2 linked regions of the Butyrivibrio fibrisolvens genome follow. The protein of the gene in region 1 interacts with the protein of each later gene in a pairwise test. Links are inferred from orthologs where the notes say so. Each region holds a gene or a part of one and is shown on either strand. Other genes may lie near its edges.

The links.
Region 2: the proteins of pepT (region 1) and tpiA interact in binary tests that used the Escherichia coli proteins (3 or more experiments, as listed by UniProt). The link is inferred for Butyrivibrio fibrisolvens from one-to-one orthologs.

The regions. Positions count from the first base shown.
Region 1 is NZ_CP065800.1:2,618,753-2,626,912, reverse strand. The notes cover bases 731-3,659. They hold pepT (peptidase T), read right to left. Parts: upstream 2,852-3,659; coding sequence 1,610-2,851; downstream 731-1,609. Other genes in these bases: miaB (tRNA (N6-isopentenyl adenosine(37)-C2)-methylthiotransferase MiaB), read right to left, coding at 731-1,484. Also shown: more of miaB, read right to left, coding at 39-730; I7804_RS10815 (DUF5662 family protein), read right to left, coding at 3,912-4,472; I7804_RS10810 (hypothetical protein), read right to left, coding at 4,567-6,579; I7804_RS10805 (DUF1292 domain-containing protein), read right to left, coding at 6,768-7,127; I7804_RS10800 (DUF4832 domain-containing protein), read right to left, coding at 7,311-8,160. UniProt on the Escherichia coli protein: Cleaves the N-terminal amino acid of tripeptides.
Region 2 is NZ_CP065800.1:3,468,214-3,473,767, forward strand. What follows is about bases 1-2,939. They hold tpiA (triose-phosphate isomerase), read right to left. Parts: upstream 1,874-2,939; coding sequence 1,127-1,873; downstream 1-1,126. Other genes in these bases: I7804_RS14445 (hypothetical protein), read right to left, coding at 50-1,027; I7804_RS14455 (phosphoglycerate kinase), read right to left, coding at 2,026-2,939. Outside these bases: more of I7804_RS14455, read right to left, coding at 2,940-3,264; gap (type I glyceraldehyde-3-phosphate dehydrogenase), read right to left, coding at 3,380-4,405; I7804_RS14465 (histidinol-phosphatase HisJ family protein), read left to right, coding at 4,919-5,554. UniProt on the Escherichia coli protein: Involved in the gluconeogenesis. Catalyzes stereospecifically the conversion of dihydroxyacetone phosphate (DHAP) to D-glyceraldehyde-3-phosphate (G3P).

The sequences.
Region 1 (8,160 bases):
ATACTATACAAAATGATCAGATACTCTTTTGTAATATTTTAGATCATATGTCCTATGAAATAAAATCCCTTGCATTCATCAAGATGTACGTCAACAAACTGACCGATCAGTTCCTCTCCGCCCTTGAAGTGAACCAGAGTGTTATTGGACATACGGCCCGTTACAAGAGTTTCGTCCTGCTCATTGAGTGACTCAACAAGGACTCTTTGATCAGTATCATTAAAGCGCGCTGACTGAGCATGCGCTGTTTCCTGTACAACCTTTAAGAGCCTGTCAAAGTTATGCTTTACTTCCTCATCAGAAAGCTTTGTTTCAAATGTAGCTGCAGGAGTACCTGTACGCTTTGAATAGATGAAAGTAAATGCGTTGTCATACTTTACCTGCTTGACTATATCAATTGTATCATCTACATCTTCATTGGTTTCACCAGGGAAGCCTACGATGATATCTGTAGTGATTGCAGCATCAGGGATCTCACGCCTTATTCTTAAAGCGAGTTCAAGATACTGCTCCCTTGTATACTTTCTGTTCATCCTTCTAAGGATCTCTGTACTTCCTGACTGAAGAGGCAGATGGATATGCCTTGCGACTTTAGGATTATTCTTGATCACATCTATAAGATCCTGTGACAGATCCTTGGGATGTGGTGTCATGAACCTGACTCTCTCGATACCCTCAACTTTGCACACTTCTTCAAGGAGCTTGGCAAAAGATATCTTCTTATCTTCAGGAAGTCCTGTTCCGTAAGAGTTAACATTCTGGCCAAGAAGCATAACCTCCTTAACGCCGTCTGCTGCAAGCCTTTCAACTTCTCTTACGATATCCTTGGGGTCTCTGCTTCTCTCACGTCCTCTTACATAAGGAACTATGCAATAAGTGCAGAAATTGTCGCATCCAAATGTGATATTAACGCCTGATTTAAACGGATACTTTCTTGCAACAGGAAGGTCTTCAACTATTTCATTGGTCTCTTTCCAGATATCTATGATCATCCTGTCAGATTCAAACATAGAGCACAAAAGTTCTGCAAACTTAAACAGATTATGTGTACCGAATATAAGATCAACCTGACGATAGCTCTTCCTAATCTTATCAACGGCAACCTGCTCCTGCATCATGCAGCCGCAGACACCTATCCTCATGTGAGGATTCTTTTTCTTAAGACTTCCTGCATATCCAAGACGGCCATATACACGCTGATCAGCATTGTCACGAACTGTACATGTATTGTAGATCACGAATTCGGCCTTCTCAGATTCAGTCTCTTCATAGCCTACAGCCTTCAAAACTCCGAGGATCTTCTCTGAGTCACGGGCATTCATCTGGCATCCAAAAGCAACACTGCAGGCACGTGGCCTTCTGCCAATCTCCTTAGCAAGCTCGTCCACATAACGTCTTGCTTTTTTGATAAAATAGTACTGTCTCTGGGGCTCAGCCTCCGGCGCCTTGCCATCAAGATCTGCTGCCTCAATGAGCGCTTCCATCTTGTCATCAACTTCGTATATATTACTGCCCTCTATTGATACTGCACCCTTTGCATCAGCATCCTTAACAGGTTCAATATTCTGGTTTAGATCATTAACTATGTTTAAATCTTTATTCATTACTATTATCCTTTATAACTACCATAAATCTGTGCGAGATTCTCAAGGATCTCTACAGTCTTGTACATCTCCTGTACTGAAGCGTACTCATACTTGCCATGATAATTGTAACCACCTGTGCACAGGTTAGGACATGGCAAACCTTTAAATGACAACATAGCTCCGTCTGTACCACCTCTTATAGGATTCTCAATGCTTGTAACTCCTGCCTGTTCCATTGCTTTACGGGCATTGTCTATAAGATGCATATGCGGTTTCAGCTTCTCGATCATGTTGTAGTAGCTATCTTCCATTGTCAGCTCTACTGTGCCGGCGCCATACTTGTCATTAAGGAATTTTACGATTTTTTCTACAAGCTTTTTGCGCTCAGTAAATTTCTTCTTGTCATGATCACGGATGATGTAATAAGCTACAGCCTTCTCACAGGTTCCCTTCATGAGCGTGAGATGGAAGAAACCTTCTTTTTTCTCAGTATACATAGGATTATCAAACTGAGGTAGCATTGACTGGAACTCGTAAGCGATAAGTGATGCGTTGAGCATCTTGCCCTTGGCATCGCCAGGGTGTACGCTTCTTCCGTGGATTATAAGCTCAACCTCAGCAGCATTGAAGCACTCATACTCAAGTTCTCCAAGCTTGCCACCATCAACTGTATATGCGAAGTCTGCACCAAATCTCTTTAGATCAAAAAACTTAGTACCTTCTCCAATCTCTTCATCAGGAGTAAAACCAATTCTGATCTTGCCATGTTTTATCTCCGGATGGCTAAGAAGATAAGCTGCCATTGTCATGATCTCAGATATTCCGGCCTTATCATCAGCTCCAAGAAGAGTTGTTCCGTCTGTAACAATAAGATCTTCACCCTTATGGTTCAGAAGTTCAGGGAATGTCTTTGGTGACAGAACTATCTTAGCACCGGTCTCAGGATCGCTCTCATTAAGAACTACATCCTTGCCATCATACTTCTCAACTATTCTTGCTTTAACATCCTTGCCACTGCAGGCATCAGATGTATCCATATGACTTATAAAACCAAGAACAGGTGCTTTTTTCCTGCCAAGTGTAGAAGGAATAGTTGCATATACATAGCAGTGCTCTTTATCATAATACACATCACTTGCGCCTATTGTTTCAAGTTCGCTCACAAGAGCCTTGGCAAGTTCATGCTGAGAAGGCGTAGAAGGTGATGCGCCGCTTCTTTCATCAGACTGAGTATCAAACTTAACATATCTAAGAAATCTGTCAATGACTGTCTCTTCACTGACTTTAACATTTTTAGCTTTAGTAGCTGTTTTTGTAGTAGCCGCCTTTGAAGCAGTCTTCTTGGTAGCTGTTTTTGTTTTCTTTACTGCCATTTCTTTATTCTCCGTTTTATTATCATTTTTATTATTATCTTTTTTCATAATAGTCTTTAGGTTACTGCCTTTTGAACTATTAACTTTTGAACTATTAATTTTGGGACTATTATCCTTTTGGCTATTATCTTTCGAGCTATCAACTTTCCTATAAAGATAAGCCCTTTTTCTCATCCCGCACCTTTCGATAAGGCCGAGCTGTTCTAAGACTTTTATAGCTGTGCCAAAATACTTGCCACGGTATCTTACAAGTTTTTGAAACTCCTTGATAGTAAACTCATCTGTAAGTTCATCCGGAAGGAATCTATTATACCCCTCCTTGCCCTTGATCACAATCTCATCAAGAAGGTTAAGAGGTATCCTGTCATAGCGGTGCGAACCTTTCTTGTGGTCTTTGCTCCAACCATCAAGAAGTCTGTACTCTTCCAGTTCAAGGCATGTCAGGATCAGCGTAAATCCCGGATGATCCAGATATTTCCTGATACTGTACAGATCTCTGAAAACTTTATAAAGATTAAAACATCCTCTGGGAGCATTCCTTTTAGTAAGTTCACCCGTTTCAGGATCTATCCAGCACATCCACTTCCTGTAAGGGATGGGATACACCACAGTGACTTTATATTTTGGCAAAAAAGCTTCAAGCTTTGGTACAAGGTGAGTAAAATTCCCATTTTGAATCTCGACTATCTTATCTTCATAGCAGATATCCGCAACAAAGTCTCCGACTCTTATCTCCTTAGCATCATCAGATGGAGCATAGAAATCCTTGACAATGCTGTGAAGAGTCTTTTCCTGCAAAATACCAATAGAATTTCTTTCATAACTTCGACCAAGGAACTTATCTATGGACTTTTTAAAAAGATCATTTGTGTCATTACCTGTCATGCCATTCCCTATGGGTCATAAGTTCACATCGGGATATATAGGATCTTATCCATATGCCTTTTGACTCTTACTTCTTTTTATTTTTTAAGAACACATTCTTAATATATGCAAAAGTCTCTTCCTCGCCCTTATCTGCAAGCATGTGAAGGAAGAATTCAAGCTTCTCTATAGTGTAAGGATGCATAGGTGTAGGTGTCTGCTTAACTGTCAGATAATAGTTAAGCGGATCTGCGGATGTATAAGCATCCTTCCTATAGGTACGGCTTGCTGCTACCCTGTCAGCTATCATCTCTGCTATATATCTGTCAGGCATCTTGCCCGGAAGCACCCCAAAAGGAGAACTTGAATCCTTGGAACTAAAATCTATCCAGTATTCATAGTGATGCTTGTTCCTGCCCTTATGATGAAGCCAGGCAAGTGACAAGCCGTTAACTTCCCTTTCACTGGCATTAGGAGATCTGTCTCCCTGATAATACCTGCATCCTTGAAGGAACTCAGTAGGTGAATACTTGGACAGGTCATGAGTAAGCCCCTGCCAGTAAAGTCCCATTTTGAAACAGTTACGGCGAACCTTCCATCTATGTTTTGTTATAGTCTTAAAATGTCCGATCGCATTCTTAAGTTCAATCTTTGGCTGTCTGCCTCCCGGGCCGAGCTTAACCTCTCTTCCTACAGGAAAAGTATATGATGATGGCTTTATGTTATCTGCCTGGCCGGATGTATCACTTGTCCCTTGAAGGGGCATCTGCTGATTGTTTGTTTGCTGCATTTGTTGCATAGGATATGTTTCTACCGGTTCTCTCCGGTTCTCCTTTTGAAATAAAAATACTTACGCTTCTGGATAACAGTGTAGCTTTGGACTGGTCCTTTAATGTTCTGCCTCTTTTAGGAGTGCTGTAATCCGCCTCCGAATCAGCGGTATCACATAAAAGCTGCCATTCACACCCTTTAGGAAGCTCCGGAAGTGAGAACTCTTTATCTTCCCAGTGCATATTGTAAGCTACATATACAAACGAATGTTCCTGACCTTTGCCGCAGTACAGGCCGCAGTACAGCATACCTATAGTATGACTGTATGCTGAAAGGTCAGGTCTCCAGGCCTGTGTTCCATGATATGAAAAATCAGGATAACCGACAGCCTTATAATCCATAAGCCTGTATGGCACAGCTGATCTGAACACTTCATACTTGTTTCTAAGACCTGTAAGGAATCTGGTGAAATCCACAAGGTCCTTATGCTTTGCAAAGTTCTTCCATTCGATCCAGCCTATATTATTGTCCTGACAGTAAGGATTGTTATTACCTGCCTGTGAATTGCAAAACTCATCTCCGCCAAAGAGCATAGGCGTTCCCTGAGACAGAAAGAGCATCACAAGCGCATTTTTGATCTGCCTTGCGCGAAGGAGCATTATATCTTTTCTTCTGCTCCTTCCTTCCACTCCGCAGTTCCAGCTTACATTATCATCTATACCATCAGTATTGTTCTCACCATTGGCTTCGTTGTATTTATGATCATAGGTCACAAGATCTGCAAGTCTTGCTCCGTCGTAGTTACATATATAATGAACCGCGCCGCCTGCTGTTCCGGTCTCCTGTGACAGGTTAAGGAACGACTGAATGATATTATCATCACCTTTAAGGAAATGACGAGCTGTATATTCAAAATCATCCTTGTACGAAGCAAGATTCCTCTTAGACGGCTCGCGACTTACACCTCCGTACAGATGCCAGTAATCAAAACCATAATCAAATATCTTGATATCTGATAAAAGAGGATCCTGGGACAGCATGGTTGAACTTACATCTTTGCCCTTAATATGGACGCCGTCAATATGGTACTCGCTAACCCAGTACCTCAGAATCTCCTGCATATTCTGATGAGTAAGACCTTCTGCAAAATAGGTCTGAACGATAACTTCGATGCCGGCTCTGTGGAATTCTCTTACCATGTCTTTGAATTCTTCAGAAGGATCATTGCCTTTGACAGCATACGCACTTCTGACTGCATAAGGGAACCCTGGTTCAAATCCCCAGAGATTGACCAGTCTGTCTGAATCAGAAGCTTCCTTAAGGAACCCTGCCTCACTTACCATGGCTCTATCCTTGGTCATATCACGATGAACAGGGGCATGCATAAGCTCAAGACCTCTTCTTGATAAAACACTTGGCTGTTCATATACCGGCATAAGCTCTATAGCTGTAACTCCAAGAGACTTGAGATACTCAATCTTTCGCACAAGTCCAAGAAATGTTCCTCTGTGCCTTACAGGAACACCGGTGTCCAGCATTGTATAACCACGCACATTTACAAGATATATAAAGCTCTTGTCAAAAGGGGTATGAGGCCTTTTGTCATTGCCCCAGTCATAATCATCATCTGATATTATGCTGAAGATCTCGTCCTCTTTTTTGTAAACACCAAACTCTTCAAGCCCTTGGATCCTGGTGCTTAAAGGGTCTGCATATCTGTTGCCGCCGCTCATAAGCTGGTAAGCCCCAAATGCCAAGGCGCCACCGATAATTCTCACACTATACAAGGATCCGTGCCTGTACTGGTCTGTAAGTGGAACTATCTGCGGCTTTGCAGTATCTATTACTCCATCAGTACAAGGATATAAAATGATTCCGCAGCCTGTTTCATTAATAAAAGTACCACTGAAAATAAGATCCTGCCCCTTTGTATACATTCCAAGGGGATAAGGTTTTGCTTTCAGCAGTTTAAGTGATTGTGTCATAATCCTCCTAAGTGTCTGATGGATCGCAGGACTAACCTGATCGTAATTCATCTTATTTCAGCTTATCTTAATCTAGCTCATAATTATTCCAACATAGTATACCACAAAAATCCCGTCAGGTATGCTTCATATAAAAGCTAAGTTCAAAAAAGCCGCCCGGATAACCCGGACGGCCAATATTACCGCATTTATGATCTTATAGCTTCGCCATTGTCATCGAGATCGACAAGCTCATCAAATTCCGCTTCATCAAGATACTCATCAAAAGCTTCGGACACTTTCTCGTACTCTGCATCATCACTGATGTATCCAAGTTCAGCGTCGTCTGATCCGTTGTTTATGTATCTGTAGAACCACACATTACCGTCTGTATTCTGACCATTCTTATCAAGCGGAAGGAGTACAATGTAATCCTTTTCACTAACTGTAAGGATGATCATCGTAGCGCATGTAACTTTTCTGCCATCATCAAGATCCAGATCTACTGTGATTTCTTCGCCATTCTCTATTCTCTGATTAATTTTCATGGCTATGTCTGAAAACAGCATAAATGCACCTCCTTATCCCTATTTATACCAAAACCAATATCCTAAAAATTTAAGACTATTGACCATGATAGTCGCGCAAAATAACCCTGTAAGTCACTGCCGATGTATATTCATCATATCATACATAGAGAAAAAAAGACATAGAATTATTAATATTAATTGTATAGAAAGCTGTCAAAAATTTCATTTCAAGATCGTCATATACCCTGATCTTTCAGCATTTGTGGCAATATAGACAGCCGGCTGCTGCGTCTGCGGATCCTCAATTCCCAAAAGTATCTGATAGGTCGAAAGAGAATCAAAACTGACCGGCATAGTCGTCATCACATAGGTTGACTCACCGCCACAGAGTTTTGTAAGGTCTATATCAACTTTATATTTTTCTATATTACCCATCTCATCCTTTAGATATAGATACACAGGATAGTCCCAATAAATAGGAGCCAGCGCTTCATTAGAGATTCTAAGTCCTATAACACTCTGCGTATCATCACCGCCATATTCCATAGTAGTAACGGCATATCTGTAACCCAGCATCTTCATGATATCATCGCACCTAAACCATGCAGCGCCGGATAGATCTTCTCTTTCAGGAACTTTAGGTCCTATAAAGGTCATATGGCTATCACTTATAAGGGAGCTTGTAGTCGCATACTGACTTATCAGCATATCTTCCATAGGGATAGAGCTTGTAAATTCGCCTCCTACAGGAGCAGTTTTCCATATATCAGGTACAGCGATAAGAGCGTCTTCTTCTCCTGTCTGTTCATATACGCCGCCTTCGTTTATCCAGGTAAGCCACTCGCTGGTATCTTTGTAAGATCCTGTCATATCATTAAAAACGCCTCCGCCTTCAGGAAGCTCTTCAAAAGGTCTTCTCATAAGGAGCTTAGCATCAGGGAATGCGTCTTCATAAGCCTTGACATATATGGTTCTTGTATCCGCATCAGGTATCACAGGAAGACCATCATCTTCATCAATGTTAATATGCCATTCTCCCCAATGTCCCAGACTTCCAAGCTCCACATATCTT
Region 2 (5,554 bases), 840 kb from region 1 along the record:
GCCATGCCGATATAACAGCACAAGGCAGAGCCTGTTTTTATCATTAGTATTACCAGTCGGAATCCCAGTCTGAACCGCCAGAATCCCAAGAATCGTTGCTATCCCAGTCCGAGTCAGAGTCCCAATCCGAATCGGAATCTGAGGAGCTGAAATTCTCTTCATAATAATCACTATCTGTAAAAGAAGTTCCTATACTATCATCAGAATATGAGGACGAGCCCTCATAATAATCAGTGTACTCAGACCCTGAATCTATATATGGATCACTTCCGTAGTAGTACCAGTCATCTATATAAGGATCATAGGCATACCAAGAATCATAGCGGCTATAGTAGGTATTACCGTTTATGTAGTAATAACCATTTTTATTGGCCGGCTGCAATGAAACACCCACAAGCGACACAATAATAGCAGCAATGATCGCAATAATAGTATTTCTTATAACATTTTTCTTATTGTATGCCGGATTCTTATAAGCTCTCCAGGCACAAAAGAGTATGACCGGAACCGCTACAAAAGCAGCATATTGAAATACATCTGCATATGCTGCTGCAAAAGAAAGTCCTATAATTCCCCAAAAGCCATACATGATATAATTCCAGGTTCTATTAATAGCTTTGCCGACTCTGCTACCACCTTGTCCGGATCTTCTGGCAGCATTATCAGCCTTCTGCCTTGCAATCTCATCCTTAAGCTTTTGATACAGTTCATTTACAGCATAGGATTCATCGCCACCCTTATATCTTACTGCTCTTTGTCCATTAGCCTTATTTTTATATACTACAAAATCTCCCGAATCATCCTTATAGATACCGAATGCTTTGGGCTCTTTTATATCCTTGCCGATAAAAAATCTTGTGACATCTTCCGGTGGCAGATGATGATCAACATACCACTGTTTAAGCTGTTCAATTGTTGTCGGAACGCCTACCGCTTTGCGGACATTATCATTGGGTGCGCCGCAATTGGGGCATTTCTCCAAGGTATCGTCATATTGAGAATTACAATAATCGCAAACCTTCTTCATAGATAACCTCATATCACTAGTAAAAAGAGCTGTTTCCCAAAGGAAGTACCTAAAGAAAACAGCTCTTAATAAACATTTACAAATTCAAAGCATTATGCATCAAGCATTAACAATCTTACCGAAGTCAGGCTTAAGGCTTGCTCCACCGATAAGACCGCCATCAATGTCAGGCTTTGAAAGAAGCTCAGCAGCGTTGCCGGCATTCATAGATCCGCCGTACTGAATACGAACTGCCTGTGCTGTAGCATCATCATAAAGCTTAGCGATAAGCTCACGGATAAATCCGCAAACTTCCTGAGCCTGATCAGCTGTAGCTGTCTCGCCTGTTCCGATAGCCCAGATTGGCTCGTAAGCGATTACGAGATTCTTAACCTGATCAGCTGTTACGCCGTCAAGATCCCATGTGATCTGTCTTTCAATCCATTCCTTGTAAGTACCTGCTTTACGAAGAGCAAGTGACTCACCACAGCAAAGGATAGGCTTAAGGCCAGCAGCAAATGCCTTCTTAACCTTAGCGTTGATAAGGATATCATTCTCACCAAAGATATCTCTTCTCTCTGAATGTCCCATGATAACGTACTTAACACCGGCATCTACAAGCATAGGAGCTGAGATCTCGCCTGTGAAAGCACCCTTATCTTCAATGTAGAAGTTCTCAGCACCAACATTTACGTTAGTACCCTTTACAGCTTCTACTACAGGAACGATGTCGATTGCAGGAACGCAGTATACTACGTCTACATCGTCGTTCTTAACTAAATCTTTAAGCTCAGCAACAAGCTTTACAGCTTCTGAAGGTGTCATGTTCATCTTCCAGTTGCCGGCAATAATTCTTCTACGTGCCATTATGTTATTCCTCCGAATTTTGATTGTTCATAAGCAGACTCGAAAATGCTATGCATTTCCTCGTTCGCGTTGCTCGTCATATTCGAAAACATGTATCTGTATGCAAGCATCCATCTACATGTTTTTCATCTGACTCTGCTTATTCGCGCAAATTATGCTCTGTCGTCTGCAGCATATACGCCAGGAAGCTTCTTGCCTTCAAGGAATTCAAGAGAAGCACCGCCACCTGTTGAGATGTGGCTCATCTTGTCTGCATAACCAAGCTGGTTAACAGCAGCTGCACTATCACCACCACCGATGATTGTAGTAGCGCTTGTCTCTGAAAGAGCCTTAGCAACTTCCTTAGTACCTGTAGCAAGAACAGGGTTCTCGAATACGCCCATAGGTCCGTTCCAAACTACAGTCTTAGCAGACTTAACTGCCTCTGAGTAAAGCTCGATAGTCTTAGGTCCGATATCTGCACCCTCTTTGTCAGCAGGGATCTTATCAGCATCTACAACTGTTGTGTTGATAGAAGGATTGTCGATAGGGCTTGGGAACTCGTCGATACATACAGCATCAACAGGAAGAAGAAGCTTCTTGCCAAGCTTATCAGCCTTCTCCATCATTTCCTTACAATAATCAACCTTAGTCTCATCGAGAAGTGACTTACCAACTTCATATCCCTTAGCCTTAAGGAATGTGTAAGCCATACCACCACCGATGATAAGTGTATCGCACTTCTCAAGAAGAGTGTTGATAACATTGAGCTTATCAGCAACCTTAGCACCGCCAAGGATAGCAACGAATGGACGAACAGGGTTCTCTACTGCGTTACCAAGGAAATCGATCTCCTTCTGCATGAGGTAACCAACTGCGCATGTGCCGCCCTTTTCACGAACATACTTAGTAACAACTGATACAGAAGCATGTGCTCTGTGAGCTGAACCGAAAGCATCACATACATAGTCATCACAAAGATCAGCAAGTTCCTGTGCGAACTTCTCACCAGCATCTTCAGGCTTAGTCTCTTCCTTGCCTCTAAAACGTGTGTTCTGAAGAAGAACAACATCGCCTTCAGCCATCTCAGCTACAGCCTTTGTAGCAGCTTCGCCTGTTACGTTGTAATCAGATACGAAGTTAACCTTCTTGCCAAGCTTCTCTGAAAGTCTTTCAGCAACTGGTGCAAGAGACTCACCTTCGTTAGGTCCGTTCTTAACCTTGCCAAGGTGGGAGCAAAGGATAACCTTGCCGCCATCAGCAATAAGCTTTTTGATTGTAGGAAGAGCTGCAACGATACGTGTCTCGTCTGTGATCTTGCCTTCCTTAAGTGGTACGTTGAAATCGCATCTAACAAGGACTCTTCTGCCCTTTGCGTTGAAATCATCTACAGACTTTTTATTAAGTGCCATAGTATATTTCCTCCTGAATGAATTTGATTGAACCGGATCTGTACAAGGCCCGATAATGAAAAGGAGGTTCGGTCCTATTGGACCGGACCTCCTGCAAGAACTAGGTTAAAAATAATTATTTAACGAATTTCTCGAAGTACTTGATTGTTCTAACCATCTGAGATGTGTATGAGTTCTCGTTGTCATACCATGAAACAACCTGAACTTCATAGAGGCCATCGCCGATAGCTGTAACCATTGTCTGTGTAGCATCGAAGAGTGAACCATATGTCATTCCAACGATATCAGAAGAAACGATCTCGTCTTCGTTGTAACCGAATGTCTCAGGATCAGAAGCCTTCTTCATAGCCTCGTTGATTGCTTCCTTTGTAAGTTCCTTGTCAGACTTAACAACTGCGAAAAGAAGTGTTGTTGAACCTGTCGGTACAGGTACTCTCTGTGCAGCTCCGATGAGCTTGCCGTTGAGTTCAGGGATAACAAGACCGATAGCCTTTGCAGCACCTGTTGAGTTAGGAACGATGTTAACAGCGCCTGCACGTGCTCTTCTAAGGTCACCCTTTCTCTGAGGTCCGTCAAGGATCATCTGATCACCTGTGTAAGCATGGATTGTTGCCATGATACCAGACTGGATAGGTGCGAAGTCGTTAAGAGCCTTAGCCATAGGTGCAAGGCAGTTTGTTGTACAAGATGCAGCTGAGATGATGTTGTCATCTGCTGTAAGTGTCTCGTGGTTAACGTTATATACAATTGTAGGAAGATCATTTCCTGCAGGAGCAGAAATAACAACCTTCTTAGCACCAGCGTTGATGTGAGCCTGAGCCTTTTCCTTTGATGTGTAGAAACCTGTACACTCAAGTACAACGTCTACTCCGATCTCGCCCCAAGGAAGGTTATTAGCGTCTGCTTCCTTGTAGATCTTGATCTCCTTACCATTTACTGTAATGGAATCTTCGCCGTAAGAAACCTTATCAGCGTACTTATACTTGCCCTGTGATGAGTCATACTTAAGAAGGTGAGCAAGCATCTTAGGAGCTGTAAGATCGTTGATTGCTACGATCTCTGTTCCTTCGTGCTCGAACATCTGTCTGAATGCAAGACGACCGATACGGCCAAAACCATTGATTGCTACTTTAACTGCCATTTTAAGTTCCTCCTAAAATGAAATATTTGGTTATATTGCTGCTATTTCCAATTTCAAAGACGGAATTCTTAAACGAAACCATCCATGATTGACAAATTTTTATCAGCAATTTCTATTCTACAAAAGTTATTAGAATAATTCAAGTCTGCAAATGTAAAAAGTTTAAAAATTGCTTATAACTTAGACCATTCTCTTACAATATAGTAAAATAAAGCACATGTTCTGATAAGTTATCGTTTTTATGATAACATTTACAGATAAATCAACGCAAACACGTTATAATATCTATATATATCCCTTTACCAGCACTTTATATGCCACTTTATACGACTCTTTATACGACGCTTTATTTATCGTTTTTCTTTCATCTTATTAACTTTTTTATACAACGCTTTAAAAGACATTAAAAGATATTAAAATCGCACAGTGACCACATCTACATACTTATGGTATTATCACAATAATATCTTTATCCAATTACGAAAACACTCCTCACCCAGAAAGGCCACATCCATGAATATTATTGCCGATTATCATATGCATAGTGAACATTCCGGAGACAGCACAGCTCCCATGAAGAACATGATCGAAAGCTCGATAGACAAGGGCTTACAGGAGATATGCTTCACAGAGCACATGGATCTGGACTATCCGATAGGGCCTGATAACCCGGAAGGTTTTTTTGAGATAGATGCAGATTCTTATAGACAGGATTTCCTTAGATTACAGGAAATATACAGATCCAGGATCACCATCCGCTATGGAATAGAACTTGGGCTCCAGCCCCAGATAACAGAACAGAATGAAAATTTTCTTTCCAAATATCCTTTTGAATTTGTTATAGGTTCCAATCACTTGTGCCACCACAAAGACCCTTACTACCCCTCATATTATGAAGGAAGATCCATAGACGATGCCGTAAGAGAATTTTATGAATGTACTTTGGAAAATATCAAAATATTCCATAACTTCGATGTTCTGGGGCACCTTGACTATATTGTCAGATATATTCCTTGTCAAAGTGATTATAACTTTACAAAATTCTCCGATATAATTGATGAGATCTTGAAGATCCTTATTTCTGAAAACAAAGGTCTCGATGTGAACACCAAATCATTCCAAAGTGGTATGAACGACCCCAACCCTTGC